One region of the Mesorhizobium hunchu genome, then DNA from elsewhere that is predicted to be linked to it. Evidence: riboswitches for the same ligand, from Rfam matches in the RefSeq annotation. Region 1 holds a riboswitch; the other holds the start of a gene.
What was found. A riboswitch is a leader RNA that binds a small molecule or an ion and turns the genes downstream of it on or off. The one in region 1 is predicted to bind thiamine pyrophosphate.

Region 1 (6,800 bases):
TTGACCGCCGGCAGCACCGGCAGACTGCAGATCATGTCCACCAACCGCACCACCTTGTCGCTGTCCCTGCCTTCGTGGATGACGGGACGCAGCAAGCCGGGTGCTAGGTTGGCGAGGCCGCAGATCGACCCTTGCGCGCCGGCCCGCATGGCACGCGCCAGCAGCCGCTCGTCGCCGACCAGGATCGCCAGTTCACCGTGCTCGGCAAGGAAGGCGCTGGCATCCTCCCAGCGGCCGGAAGAATCCTTCACGCCCGCGATGACGCCGGGAAACGCCTTTTTCAGGCGCGAGACCAGAGAGACCGAGATCGGCACCGCCGTCTGGCCGGGGATATGGTAGAGGATAACGCCGCGCGCCGTTTCGCCGGTCCGCTCGATGACACGCGAGAACCAGGCGTAGAGCCCTTCATCCTCCACGCCCTTGAGATAGAAAGGCGGGGCAACGAGCAGGCCCCTGGCGCCCGCGTCGAGCGCAAGCCGGGACTGCGCCACCGCGTCGTCGATGGAGACGGCGGCAACGCCCGCATAGACGCTGTCGCGCATCTCGATGCCGGACCCGGCGACTGCCGCCAGGATCGCCTCGCGGTCGCCGAGGCTGAGCACATAGCCCTCTCCGGTGGTGCCGAACAGCGTAAAGGAATCGCAGCCCCCGGCGAGGACCGTCTTCGCATGCAGGACGAGGCGCGCCGTATCGACGCTGCCGTCCTCTGCGAAAGGCGTGACCAACGCCGCGGAAAGACCGAATATCCGATCGGATGCCATAGGGAGGAGAACCAATTCAATCACTAACATGTTAGCCAGATGTCAACGTGTGTCAAGCCAAGGAATCAAAACTATTTGGGCACTTCGACGCGGTCTCGCGCCGTTGTGCCGGTAGACGACGCGCGCGACCGTCAGACTGAAGCAGACCGCGCGAGAATGCCCGCTTCGGAGTGCCCGTCGCAAATGCGGCATGGAAGCGCTCGCCACGGCCGACAAACTGCTATGAAGGGCTTTCCCCTGATTCTCGATGTTTTGCCCATGACTGCCCGTGCGTTGGAAATCCTCAAGACCGTCTATGGCTATGCAGCGTTCAGAGGGGCGCAAGGGGATATCGTCGAGCATGTGATCGCCGGCAACAACGCCTTCGTGCTGATGCCGACGGGCGGCGGCAAATCGCTCTGCTACCAGATTCCGGCCATCGCCCGACCGGGCATGGGCCTGGTCGTCTCGCCGCTGCTGGCGCTGATGGCGGACCAGGTGGCGGCGCTCAGGCAGGCCGGCGTGCGCGCCGCCGCGCTCAACTCCGATCTCGCGGGCGACGAGCGGCGCGCCTTGTGGGGCGACGTCCACGCCGGCCGGCTCGATCTTCTCTATGTCGCCCCCGAGACCCTGCTGCGGCCGGGCGTGCTGGAGCGTCTGGATGGCGTGACGCTGTCGCTGATCGCCATCGACGAGGCGCATTGCCTGTCGCAATGGGGGCACGACTTCCGCCCGTCCTATCGGGAGCTCGATGCGCTGGCCGCGCGTTTCCCCGCTACGCCGCGCATCGCACTGACCGCAACGGCCGACGAGCCGACGCGCGCAGAGATCCTGTCGCATCTCGCCATCGACGAGGCAGACGCCTTCGTCGCCGGCTTCGACCGTCCCAACATCCGCTACGCCATCGAGGAGAAGGACAATCCGCGCGCGCAGCTGAAGGATTTCCTCAAGCGCCACGAAGGCGAGAGCGGCATCGTCTACTGCCTGTCGAAAAGAAAGACCGAAGAGACGGCCGCCTGGCTGCGCGACCAGGGCTACGATGCGCTCGCCTACCATGCCGGCATGGACAAGGCCGCGCGCGAGGCCAACCAGAAGCGCTTCCAGCACGGCGAGGCGGTCGTCATGGTCGCCACCATCGCCTTCGGCATGGGCATCGACAAGCCGGACGTGCGCTTCGTCGCCCATATCGATCTGCCAGGCAGCATCGAGGCGTACTACCAGGAGACCGGCCGCGCCGGGCGCGACGGCCTGCCCTCCGACACGCTGATGCTCTACGGCTACGAGGACATCGCGCTGCGCAGCCGCTTCATCGAGGAGTCGGAGGCGTCCGACCAGCGCAAGCGCATGGAGCGGCAGAAGCTCGACGCGCTGCTGGGTCTGGCCGAGACGGCCGGCTGCCGCCGGCAGGTGCTGCTGTCCTATTTCGGCGACCGTTGCGCACCGTGCGGCAATTGCGACACCTGCGTCGAGCCGCCGAAGCTGTTCGACGGAACGGTCGCCGCGCAGAAGGCGCTGTCGTGCATCTACCGCACCGGCGAGCGGTTCGGGCAGGCCTATATCGCCGACGTACTGCTTGGCGTCGAGAACGAGCGCATCGCCCAGTTCCGCCATGACCGCATCTCCACCTTCGGCATCGGCACCGAGCACGACAACCGCACATGGCGGGCGATCCTGCGCCAGTTGATCGCGCTCAGGCTTGTCGACGTCGATCTGGCCGGCCATGGCGGCCTGTCGATTTCGACCGCCGGCCGGGATTTCCTGCGCGACAAGCCGAGCCTGATGCTGCGCGTGCCGCGCCCTGTGCGCGCCCGCCGCGGCACGGTGACGCGCAACGCCGCGCAGACGGCCGTCGCCGAAAGCGACCGCGCGCTGTTCCAGGCGCTGCGGCAGAAACGACTGGAGTTGGCGCGCGCGCAGAACGTACCGCCCTATGTCATCTTCCACGACAAGACGCTGATCGAACTCGCTGGGGCGCGCCCCAAGTCACGCCGCGAGATGGCGGATGTGCCGGGCGTCGGCGAGTCCAAGCTGGATCGCTACGGCCCCGCTTTCCTCGCGGTCATCGCGGAACACGTCTGACAGGCAGCCTGGACCTTCCGTGCAGGACGCCATCGCCGCGATCGGCGAGCACCCGGCGTTGCAGCGGTTGGCCGCCGAAGGCCATCGCCGCGCTTGCATGACGAAAAGAATCATGGTTTGAGTGCGCCTACCACAGGGGTGCTCCGTATTGCCGGGGCTGAGACCGCAGCGCCAAGCCGCGAAACCCTCAAGCTGATCTGGATAATACCAGCGGAGCGAGGCGGATCATGTTTTCTGGCGCACAAGTCGCATTGTACCCCATGACGGACGATTTCGTCCGCGTCATCCTTGGCAGCCTGTCGGCCCTCGATCCGTACCGAAGCCGGTTCCGGATCGAGACCGACGATCTCTCCACCCTGCTGGTCGGACCGCCGCCCGATCTTTTCCCGGCCCTGCGCGACCTTCACGTTGCCGCATCGCGCGGTGGCCTGCATTGCGTGATGCATGCCACGGTGTCGCGGGGCTGCCCCGGCGAACCGGACGACCCGATCTGCACGCCCATCGAGGGCCGCACGGCCGAAACGCCGCTCAGCGAGCGGGTCGAGGCAGCGTTGGAGGCCGTGCAAAGCGCCGCGCCGACAGGGCAGGACGTCGCCGCGCAGTTGTCGCTCTATCCCCTCGGTGCCTCGCATCACATGGACGAGATCTACGGCTGCATCGATCTGATGAAGCGGTCGGGCGTGTTCGGCCGGGCGAAGAACTTCTGCACCACCCTGCGGGGCGACGCGGGGCCGGTCTTCGCCACGCTCGGTGAAGCTTTCCTGCGTTTCGGATCGCCGGAGGGCCATGTGGCGATGGACCTCACCGTTTCGGCAAACAGCCCGAGCCCGGCCTGAGCCACGCGCGCGGGCGCGGATATCCGCCATGCCGAACACGCCGTCCTTCCTGGCCAGAACAGGCCCCGCGGCCGTAGCGATCGCGTCGCTCCTGGTCGCCTGGCAGCTTTACAGCGATCTGTCGGGCATCAGCCAGACAACGCTGCCGTCGCCTTTGCGCGTTGCCGGGCAAGCCTGGCTGAACCGTCGAGCGCTCGCCGACAACGCGCTGCCCACCATCCGTGCGACGTTGCTCGGATTCTCCTGCTCGCTCGCCGGTGCCTTTCTGCTCTCGGCCGCGATGGATTTCTTCGCGCCTGTGCGGCGGGCGCTGTTCCCGGTCTTCGTCGTCAGCCAGACCCTGCCGCTCGTGGCGATCGCCCCGCTGGTCGTGCTGTGGTTCGGCTTCGGCCTGCTGCCCAAGATCCTGCTGGTCGCCCTGGTGACCTTCTTTCCCATGCTGGTCGCGCTGGTTCAGGGATACGAATCCACGGAAAAGGAGATCGCGCTTTTGCTCGGCTCCATGGGTGCGACGCGATGGCAACGCTTCTGGCTTGCCCGTGCACCGTCGGCCCTGCCGTTCTTGTTAGCCGGCCTGCGCATCTCCATCACCTATGCGGTGGTCGGCGCGATCTTCGCCGAATATGCCGGCGCGACGCGCGGTCTCGGCATCTACATCCTCAAGGCCAAGAACAATTTCCGACCCGATCTCGTACTCGCCGCCGTGGCCGTCAGCGCCGCGCTGACGCTGGTGCTGTTTGCCGCCACCGGCCTCGTGCAGCGCCTCGCCATGCCCTGGCAGCGCCTGGAGCAGAGGCGGACGCGATGACCCCGAAGCTCGACCTGCAAGGCGTCCGCAAGGCGTTCGACGCGACGAAGGTGCTGGACGGAATATCGCTGTCGGTGCGCGAGGGCGAGTTCGTTTCCATCCTCGGGCCTTCCGGGGCGGGCAAATCGACGATCTTCCAGATCCTGACGGGCGGCATCGAGGCAGACGGCGGCGCGATCCGTCTGGACGGCGAGCCGCTCATGTCGCGGCAAGACCGTTTCGCCTTCATGCCGCAACGCGACGCGCTGATGCCGTGGCGGCGCATCATCGACAACACGACGCTCGGACTGGAGGTGCAGGGTGTGCCGCGCCGCGCCGCGAGGGACAAGGTGCGGCCACTCTTCGCCGAGTTCGGCCTTGCCGGCTTCGAGGATCATTACCCGGCACAGCTTTCCGGCGGCATGCGCCAGCGGGCTGCCCTTCTGCGCACGGTCGTGCAGGAACGCGACATGCTTTTGCTGGACGAACCGTTCGGCGCTCTGGACGCGCTGACGCGCATGGGCATGCAGCGCTGGCTCGAAGCCATGTGGAAGCGTCATCGCTGGACGGCGCTGCTGGTCACGCATGACGTGCGCGAGGCCGTTTTCCTTTCTGATCGCATCTACGTGCTGTCGACGCGCCCGGCACGGGTCCTGCACGAAGTCCCCGTGCCCTTGCCGCGGCCACGCGATGCGGGGGCCGAGGGATTGCGGCAGGCCAGCGCCATCGAAGCCGTCGTTCTGGAAAGCCTTCTCAACCCCGAAGCAACAGAAGGGTCGAACAGATGACACTGATGAACCGCCGCCACGCCCTCGCCCTCGGCCTTGCAGCCGCCTGCGCGCCGGCGGCTCCAGCCTGGTCCTCACCGGCGCGCGAGAAGGTCTCGGTCGCGCTCGACTGGACGCCGAACACCAACCATATCGGCCTTTATGTGGCGCGCGACAAAGGCTTTTATGCCGACGCCGGGCTGGACGTCGATATCCTGCCCTATACCGACACCAGCGCCGGCACGCTGGTGGCCAACCAGATTGCGGATTTCGGGGTGGTCGGCTCCATCGGGCTGTTCACCCAGCGCGCCGCCGGCGCCGACCTGAAGGCAGTCTACGCCGTGGTGCAGACGGAAACCGGCCGACTCGTCTTCAACGCCGACCGTACCGACATAAGGCGGCCGAGGGATCTCGACGGCAAGGTCTATGGCGGCTTCGGCAGCAACTGGGAGACGGCGCTGATCGAGACACTGATCCACAACGACGGCGGTGCAGGCAGCTTCGAGACGGTGACGCTCGGCACGTCCGCCTACGAGGCGCTGGCGAACGGCGCGGTCGACTTCACCCTGGAGGTCTACACCTGGGAAGGCGTCCAGGCCGAACTGGAAGGCAGGCGGCAGATGGCTTTCCGCTACGCCGATTACGGGGTGCCGGACGAGCACACGACCTTCATCGCCTCCAGCGACGCCTACCTGTCGCAGCATCAGGATGCGGCCGCCGCCTTCGTGCAGGCGACGCGCAGGGGCTATGCCTTCGCCGTCGAGCACCCGCAGGAAGCTGCCGCCGTTCTGGTCGGTGCCAACAAGGACATGCCGGCGGATGCGGCCTTGATCGAGGCCTCCCTGAAGACCCTGATAGAAGGCCACTATCTCGCGCGGCCGGATGGCACGGTCGGCGAAATCGATGGAGCGAAGACGGAGGCGATGGGCGGCTTCCTGTTCGCGGCCGGCATTCTTCTGGACGCGGACGGCAAAGCCCTCGCCAGCCGCCCGGCCTTCGCCGACTACTACACCAACCGCTGCCTGGCCGGCGCCTGACGGGGCCGGCGACGCGATTCCGCATCATGCGGGAGCGACAATAAGCGGGCCCGGCTTCCTCGGCCGCGCCATGAATGAACAACGCGCGACGCGAATGATTCCTCTTGCCAAATAATGGTAGAGTGATCATACCAGTATGTCAGATGACGATTGGCGAACCTTCGTCGGAATTCAGGGAGTAAAGACCAGATGACAACGATTGCGCTGTTCGGTGCAGGCGGGAAAATGGGCTATCGCCTTGCCGCCAACCTCAAGGGCTCGGCCTACGAGGTTCGCCACGTGGAGACCGGCGAGGGCGGCCGTGCCCGCCTGAAGGAAGGGCTTGGCTTCGACGCCGTCGAAGGAGACCGGGCGCTCGACGGCGCCGACGTCATCATCCTGGCCGTCCCGGACACACTGATCGGCAAGGTCTCCGCAGGCATCGAGAAGCAGCTAAAGCCAGGCACGATGGTGATCGTCCTCGATGCTGCGGCGCCGGCGGCAGGGCACCTGCCGAAGCGCCCCGACCTCACCTATTTCATCACCCATCCCTGCCATCCGCCGTTGTTCAACGA
Region 2 (6,800 bases), 190 kb from region 1:
CCCGCACCAGCACGCGTGCAAGCGCCACGCGCTGACGTTCGCCGCCCGAAAGCTCGCGCGGCAGGCGCTTCTGCTTGCCGGCCAGGCCGGTACGCTCGAGCGCCGCCGCGATGTCCGTGCGATCCCCGGAAGACAGGCGCAGCGACGGCGAGCGCCCGAGCCCGACATTGTCCTCGACGCTGAGGTGCGCGAACAGATTGTTCTCCTGGAACACCATCGATACGGGACGGGCGGCGGGCGGCGCGCTGGTTACGTCGTTGCTGCCGATCCAGACACAACCGCTGCGGGGCGTCTCGAAGCCGGCGACGAGATTGAGCAGAGTCGATTTCCCCGATCCGCTCGGCCCCATCAGCGCCGTGATCGCACCGGCCGCGAAGGTCACGTCGAAGGAGAAGGCGGTCTCGCCATAGCTGAAGGCGAGTTCCTCCAATCGCACGGCGACCCCGTTTTCTTCTGTCGCGCTCATGCGTTGCGCTCCCTTCCCAGCCTGTCGGCGACGAGCATAAGCGACAGGCATACCACGCCGAGCCACAGCGCAAGGCCCGCTGCATCCTCGGTACGGTAGCTGCCCATGCGCGCCAGCAGCAGATAGGGCAGTGTCTGCACCTCGTTCGAGCCGAACAGGGCGATAACGCCGAGATCGCCCAGTGAAAGCGCCGTGGCGAAGGCGAAGGCGGTCGCCATCGGCCGCCGCAGCGATGGCCAGTCGATCAGCATGAGGCGGGTCCAGCCGGCGATGCCGAGTTGGGCGCACAGGCGCTCATGCCGCTCGCTCGCCGCGTCATAGGCGGGCCGGACCGCGCGGATCGCGAAGGGCATGGCCATGACGGCGTTGACCGCGACCACCATGACCGGCGCCACGGCGAAGACGTCGCCGAAATGGCGCAGCGCCATGAACCAGCCAGCGCCGACGACGATCGGTGGCACCACCAGCACGAAACCAGCGCCTGTGCCGGTCATGAATTCAAGGACCGGACGACGCTTCCCGAGAGACAGCGCTCGCCGCGCCACGGCGAGCGCCAGAGAGAGCGCCGTAGAAAGAAACGCCGACAGGAAGGCGAGCAAGACCGAGGTCACGGTCGCTCGCCGCACCGCGTCCTCCGCCGCCAGCCGCGCGAGGTCCGCCTGAAGTCCGGCGGTCACGGTGGCCAGCATCGGTCCGGCGACGAACAGCAGCGAGACCAGGATCAGCACGGCATCCAACACCGTTCCCGCCGCCGAGTTCGGCATATAGCGGCGTGGCGCCACCGGCAGGTTGGCGTCGCCCGTCATATCCGTGCCGAGCCGGGCCAGCAGGGCGACGACGACAGCGGTCAGCGCGACCTGCAGGAAAGTCAGCGCCACGGCCCGTGCCGGATCGAAGTCGAAGCGAAGCGCCTGGTAGATCGCGACCTCAAGCGTCGAGGCGGCCGGACCGCCGCCCAGCGTCAGCACGATGGTGAAGGAGGTGACGCACAGCATGAACACGAGCCCGGCGATACCCGGCAGCGCCTGCCTGAGCGCCGGCCATTCGATGAGCCTGAACGCCGCGCCGCTGCCCATGCCGAGCTGGCTCGCCAGCCGCCACTGATCGCCCGGAACGGCCTGCAACGCCTCCAGGAACAGCCGGGTGGCCAGCGGCAGGTTGAAGAAGACATGTGCGACCAGAATGCCGGCAAGGCCGTATATGCCGGGCCACTGTCCGCTGGAGAGCCCGGACAGGAAGCCGGCGAAATAGCCGGCGCGACCATAGAGCGACAGGACGCCCAGCGCCGCCACGATCGCGGGTAGGGCCAATGGCACGGCGAAGAGCTGGAGGATCAGCGTGCGGCCAGCAAAGCGCGGATGCCGCGCCAGCGCCCGGGCGACGAACAGGGCCGGCAGCACGGACAGCAGCGTCGAGAGCGCCGCCTGCCACAGCGTGAAGCGGGCGACGCGAAGAAGATAGGGATCGAATGCCGACAGCGCCCCGGACGGGTCGCCTACGCCTTCGAAGATCAGCCCCGCGAACGCCCCGCCGATCAGAACGGCGATGAAGGCCAGCGCGACGATGCCGGCGGTGATACGCCCATCCCTCTCCTTCGAGGAGAGGGTGGCCGCGAAGCCGCCGGGAGGGGTCGCCTCCACCAAACTCGACGCCGGCTTCTGTCCGGTACCGGCTCGACCGACCTCCTCCGTCGCCTGAGCCTGCCCTCGGGCAGGCCTTTGGCCGGACCCGGGGGGCGACACCTCTCCCTCAAGAGGGGAGGATCTGCCGCGTCTCATTTGCTCATCACGCCCAACCATTCGTCCACCCAGGCCTTTCGGTTCTTCGCCACCTCCTCGGGGCTGAACATCAGGGTCTTGGCCGGCTTCACGAGCTTGTCGAAAGCCGGATCGAGCGGCTTGTCGGTTTTGCCCGCAGGGTACATCCACTGCGTTTCTGGAACAGCGTCCTGGAAGCCCGGCCCGGTCATGAAGGCGATGAATTTCTGCGATAGCGGGTTTTTCTCCCCATTGACGGTGATGCCGGCCACTTCGATCTGCAGATAGTGGCCCTCTGAGAAGGAGGCTGCCTGATAGCGATCGGTCTTTTCCGAAATCATGTGGTAGGCCGGCGAGGTGGTGTAGGACAGCACCATCGGCGCCTCGCCCTTGGTGAACAGGCCGTAGGATTCGCTCCAGCCCGGCGTCACCGTCAGCACCCGATCCTTCAGCTTCGCCCAGGCGTCGGCGGCCTTGTCGCCGTAGACCGATTTCATCCACAGCACCAGGCCGAGGCCGGGCGTCGAAGTGCGCGGATCCTGGATCGCGATCTTCTGGCTCGGATCGCCCTCCACAAGGTCCTTCAGGTTCTTCGGCGGTGCCTTCATCTTTTCGGTGTCGTAGACGACGGCGAAATAGCCGTAGTCGAAAGGCACGAAGGTGTCGTCGCTCCAGCCGCCGGGCACGTCGACATTCTCGACCGGCCCATGCGGCGCGAACAGGCCGGTCGCCTTCGCCTCGGCCGTCAGATTGGTGTCGAGACCGAGCACGATGTCGGCCTTGGTGGACTTGCCTTCCAGCCTGACGCGATTGAGCAGGGCCACGCCGTCCTCGACCGAAACGAAATCGACCTCGCAATCGCATTCGTCCTCGAAGTTCTTCTTCACGACGGGACCGGGACCCCACTCGGCAGTGAAGCTTTCGTAGGTATAGACGGTCAGCTTGTCCTTCGCCGCGGCCGGCAGCGCCGGCAGGGCGAGGGCAAGAGTGGAGATCAGCACGGACAGTCTTTTGCGCATCGGCGCCTCCTTTTCATCAAACAAGGGAGTTGGCGCCTGGGGAAGCGTCTAATCCCTCCGCCGGTACAAACCGGATCAGGTTCAGCGGGTTGGCCTCGAAGCCTCTCAGCCGGATCGACGTCCGGCACCCCGTTAGAGCGCTTCGAGACATAGGGCCGTCTCCGCAACCGCGCAAGCGAATGTTGGCTCCCCGTTCGGGACGAAACGGCCGCACGCCGCTTCCGTTTCCGCGAACGCCCTGCTATGGCGCTGGCCCGATGAGCACCTTCACCATCCTTCTCGGCGGCGAACTGACGCGCACGCCCAGGCTCGACCACCAGATCGCCGGCAGCCGGGTGATCGCGGCGGATGCCGGCATGGCGCATGCGGCGGCGCTGGGCGTCGTGCCGGAACTGTGGGTCGGCGATTTCGATTCCGCGCCCGGCGACCTGCCGGCGGATCTGGCGGCGGTCCCGAGGCTTGCCTTTCCGCCCGAGAAGGACAAGACCGACGGCGAGTTGGCCGTAGACGTGGCGTTCGAGCGCGGCGCGACCGCGCTGGTGCTGACCGGCGCCTTCGGCGGGCCGCGCGCCGATCACGCGTTCCTGCACATGACGCTCGCCCTGCGGCTGGCCGAAGCCGGCCATGAGGTCGTCCTGACCAGCGGTTCGCAAGAGGGATTGCCCTTGCGCGCCGGGCATATGCGCTTCGACTTTGCCGACAGCACGCTGTTCTCGATCCTCGGCTTTTCCGATCTCGCCGGGCTGTCGATCGCCGGCGCGAAATGGCCCCTCGATGCGGTGCAGGTGCCGTTCGGCTCGTCGCTCACCATCTCGAACGAAGTGCGCGGGCGACTGGAGACCACCCTCGGCTCCGGCAGGGCGCTGCTTCTGGCACATCCTTATCCATAGGTCATGCTTTGAACCCGAGCGGTATCGAATTTACCCCTGCCCCCTCCCTACAAGGGAGAAGGGTGGTTGCCGCGTGCCCAAAGTTCCCCTCCCCCCTGTGGGGAGGGGCCAGGGGTGGGGGTACAGAGTAGATGGCGCCGCCGCTTCTCAATCTAGCCGGAATAAAACTCACCTTCGGCGGTACGCCGCTGCTCGACGGCGCAGACCTTGCCGCCTCCAGCGGCGACAAGATCGCGCTGGTGGGGCGCAACGGCTCGGGCAAGTCGACGCTGCTGAAGATCGCCGCCGGGCTCATCGAGCCGCAGGACGGCGAGGTATTCCGCCAGCCGACCGCCACCGTGCGCTACCTGCCGCAGATGCCGGACATGGACGGCTTCGCGACGGTGCACGCCTATGTCGAGGCCGGTCTTGGCCCCGCCGACGATCCGCACCGCGCCACTTACCTGATGGAGCATCTGGGACTGAGCGGCGAGGAAAATCCGGCCAGACTCTCCGGCGGCGAGGCGCGCCGGGCGGCACTCGCTCGCGTCATGGCGCCGGAGCCAGACATTCTTCTCCTCGACGAACCGACCAACCACCTCGACCTGTCGGTGATCGAATGGCTGGAGGAGGAACTTGTCCGCACTTCGTCCGCGCTCATCCTGATCTCGCACGACCGCCGTTTCCTCGAACGCGTCTCGCGCTCCACCGTCTGGCTCGATCGCGGCCGGACGCGGCGGCTGGACAGGGGCTTCGCCCATTTCGAGGAATGGCGCGACCAGATCCTCGAAGAAGAGGAGCGCGAGCAGCACAAGCTCGGCCGCCAGATCGTGCGCGAGGAACACTGGCTGCGCTACGGCGTGACTGCGCGGCGCAAGCGCAACATGCGCAGGCTCGGCGAACTCCAGCAGATGCGCCAGCGCTTCCACACGCATTGCGGCGCCGAAGGCACGGCGACGCTGGCAACCAGCGACGCGGCCGAGTCGGGGAAACTTGTCATCGAGGCCAAAGGCATCGCCAAAAGCTTCGGCGATCTCGCGGTGGTGAAGGATTTCTCCACCCGCATCCAGCGCGGCGACCGCATCGGCCTCGTCGGTCCGAACGGCGCGGGCAAGACGACGCTGCTCAAGATGCTGACGGGTGAACTCGCGCCGGATTCGGGAAGCGTGCGCCTCGGCGTCAATCTGGAGATCGCCACGCTCGACCAGAAGCGCGACGCGGCCGATCCGGACGAGACGCTGGCGCACTACCTCACCGACGGGCGCGGCGAAAACCTCGTCGTCAACGGTGAGCAGCGCCACGTCGTCTCCTACATGAAGGACTTCCTGTTCAAGCCGGAGCAGGCGCGCACGCCGGTGAAGGAGCTTTCCGGCGGCGAGCGGGCGCGTCTGCTGCTGGCGCGCGTGCTGGCGCGGCCGGCGAACCTTCTGGTGCTGGACGAGCCGACCAACGACCTCGATATGGAGACGCTGGAGCTTTTACAGGAGCTCGTCGCCGGCTTTTCCGGCACGGTGCTGCTGGTCAGCCACGACCGCGACTTCCTCGACCGCACCGTGACCAGCGTGATCGCGCCGGAGGGTGGCGGCCGCTGGGTGGAATACGCCGGCGGCTATTCCGACATGCTGGCGCAACGCGGCGGCAGACGGTTGGACGACCGAAAAGTCCAGAGGAAAGCCGATCCGACTCAGGAAAAGACTGCGGCTGTCCAACCGAAAGCGGCGGCGAAAAAGCTTTCCTACAAACAGCAATTCGCGCTGGACAATCTTCCGAAGAAAATGGAGGCCGTCGCTCAATCGATCGCCCGGCTCGAGGACGCCATCGCCGACCCGGCCTATTACGAGCGCGATCCGGGCGGCTTCCAAAAGACGATCGCCGCGCTCGACAAGGAGCGTGCGACTCTGGCGGCGCTGGAAGAGGAATGGCTTGAACTAGAGATGCTCCGCGAGGAACTGGAGGGGTAGGCCTCCGCCTTTTCCCGCGCACGGATCATTTGACAAGGGCTTGACCTTGTCCGGGCGGCAGGAAGCGAGACGATGGCCCAGAATATCTACGACAAGCCGGATTTCTTTGCCGGCTACGCACAGTTGGAGCGCTCGCGGCTCGGCCTGGCGGGTGCGCCCGAATGGCCGGTGCTGAAATCGATGCTATCCGACCTCGAAGGCAGGCGGGTACTCGATCTCGGCTGCGGCTACGGCTGGTTCTGCCGCTGGGCGCTCGAACAGGGAGCGGCCGCCGTCACCGGCATCGACATATCCAAAAAAATGCTGGCGAAAGCACGGTCCGACACCGCCAGCGCCGTCGTCACCTACTGCCACGCCGATCTGGAGACGCTTGAGCCGGACACGGCAGCCTTCGATCTCGTCTACAGCTCGCTCGCCTTCCACTACCTGCCCGATACGGCAAGGCTATATCGCAGCATCCACCGATCGCTTGCCGCTGGCGGACGCCTGGTCTTTTCCATCGAGCATCCGATCTTCATGGCGTCGATGAAACCGGGCTGGCTGGAGGCGGAGGGCGGCAAGCAGATCTGGCGTCTCGACAGCTATGCCCGGGAGGGCGAGCGGCGCACGGATTGGTTCAGCAAGGGCGTATTGAAATACCATCGCACCATGGCGACCACGCTCAACCAACTCGTCTCGGCCGGCTTCACGATCCGTCGCATCGAGGAATTCCGCCCGAGCGACGCCCA

Region 2: another riboswitch for thiamine pyrophosphate. It lies ahead of thiB (thiamine ABC transporter substrate binding subunit); the one in region 1 lies ahead of ABMA46_RS02450 (YkoF family thiamine/hydroxymethylpyrimidine-binding protein).

What each region holds. Positions count from the first base shown of each region.
Region 1 is NZ_JBEBMG010000001.1:500,996-507,795, reverse strand. Features, by position in the region: gene ABMA46_RS02460 (dihydrodipicolinate synthase family protein) at 1-761, opposite strand, end outside; gene recQ (DNA helicase RecQ) at 1,020-2,819, shown strand; TPP riboswitch at 2,944-3,056, shown strand; gene ABMA46_RS02450 (YkoF family thiamine/hydroxymethylpyrimidine-binding protein) at 3,047-3,655, shown strand; gene ABMA46_RS02445 (ABC transporter permease) at 3,684-4,463, shown strand; gene ABMA46_RS02440 (ABC transporter ATP-binding protein) at 4,460-5,230, shown strand; gene ABMA46_RS02435 (ABC transporter substrate-binding protein) at 5,227-6,246, shown strand; gene ABMA46_RS02430 (phosphogluconate dehydrogenase C-terminal domain-containing protein) at 6,436-6,800, shown strand, end outside.
Region 2 is NZ_JBEBMG010000001.1:313,013-319,812, forward strand. Features, by position in the region: gene thiQ (thiamine ABC transporter ATP-binding protein) at 1-466, opposite strand, end outside; gene thiP (thiamine/thiamine pyrophosphate ABC transporter permease) at 463-2,106, opposite strand; gene thiB (thiamine ABC transporter substrate binding subunit) at 2,241-3,242, opposite strand; TPP riboswitch at 3,278-3,384, opposite strand; gene ABMA46_RS01575 (thiamine diphosphokinase) at 3,500-4,132, shown strand; gene ABMA46_RS01580 (ABC-F family ATP-binding cassette domain-containing protein) at 4,264-6,072, shown strand; gene ABMA46_RS01585 (class I SAM-dependent methyltransferase) at 6,145-6,800, shown strand, end outside.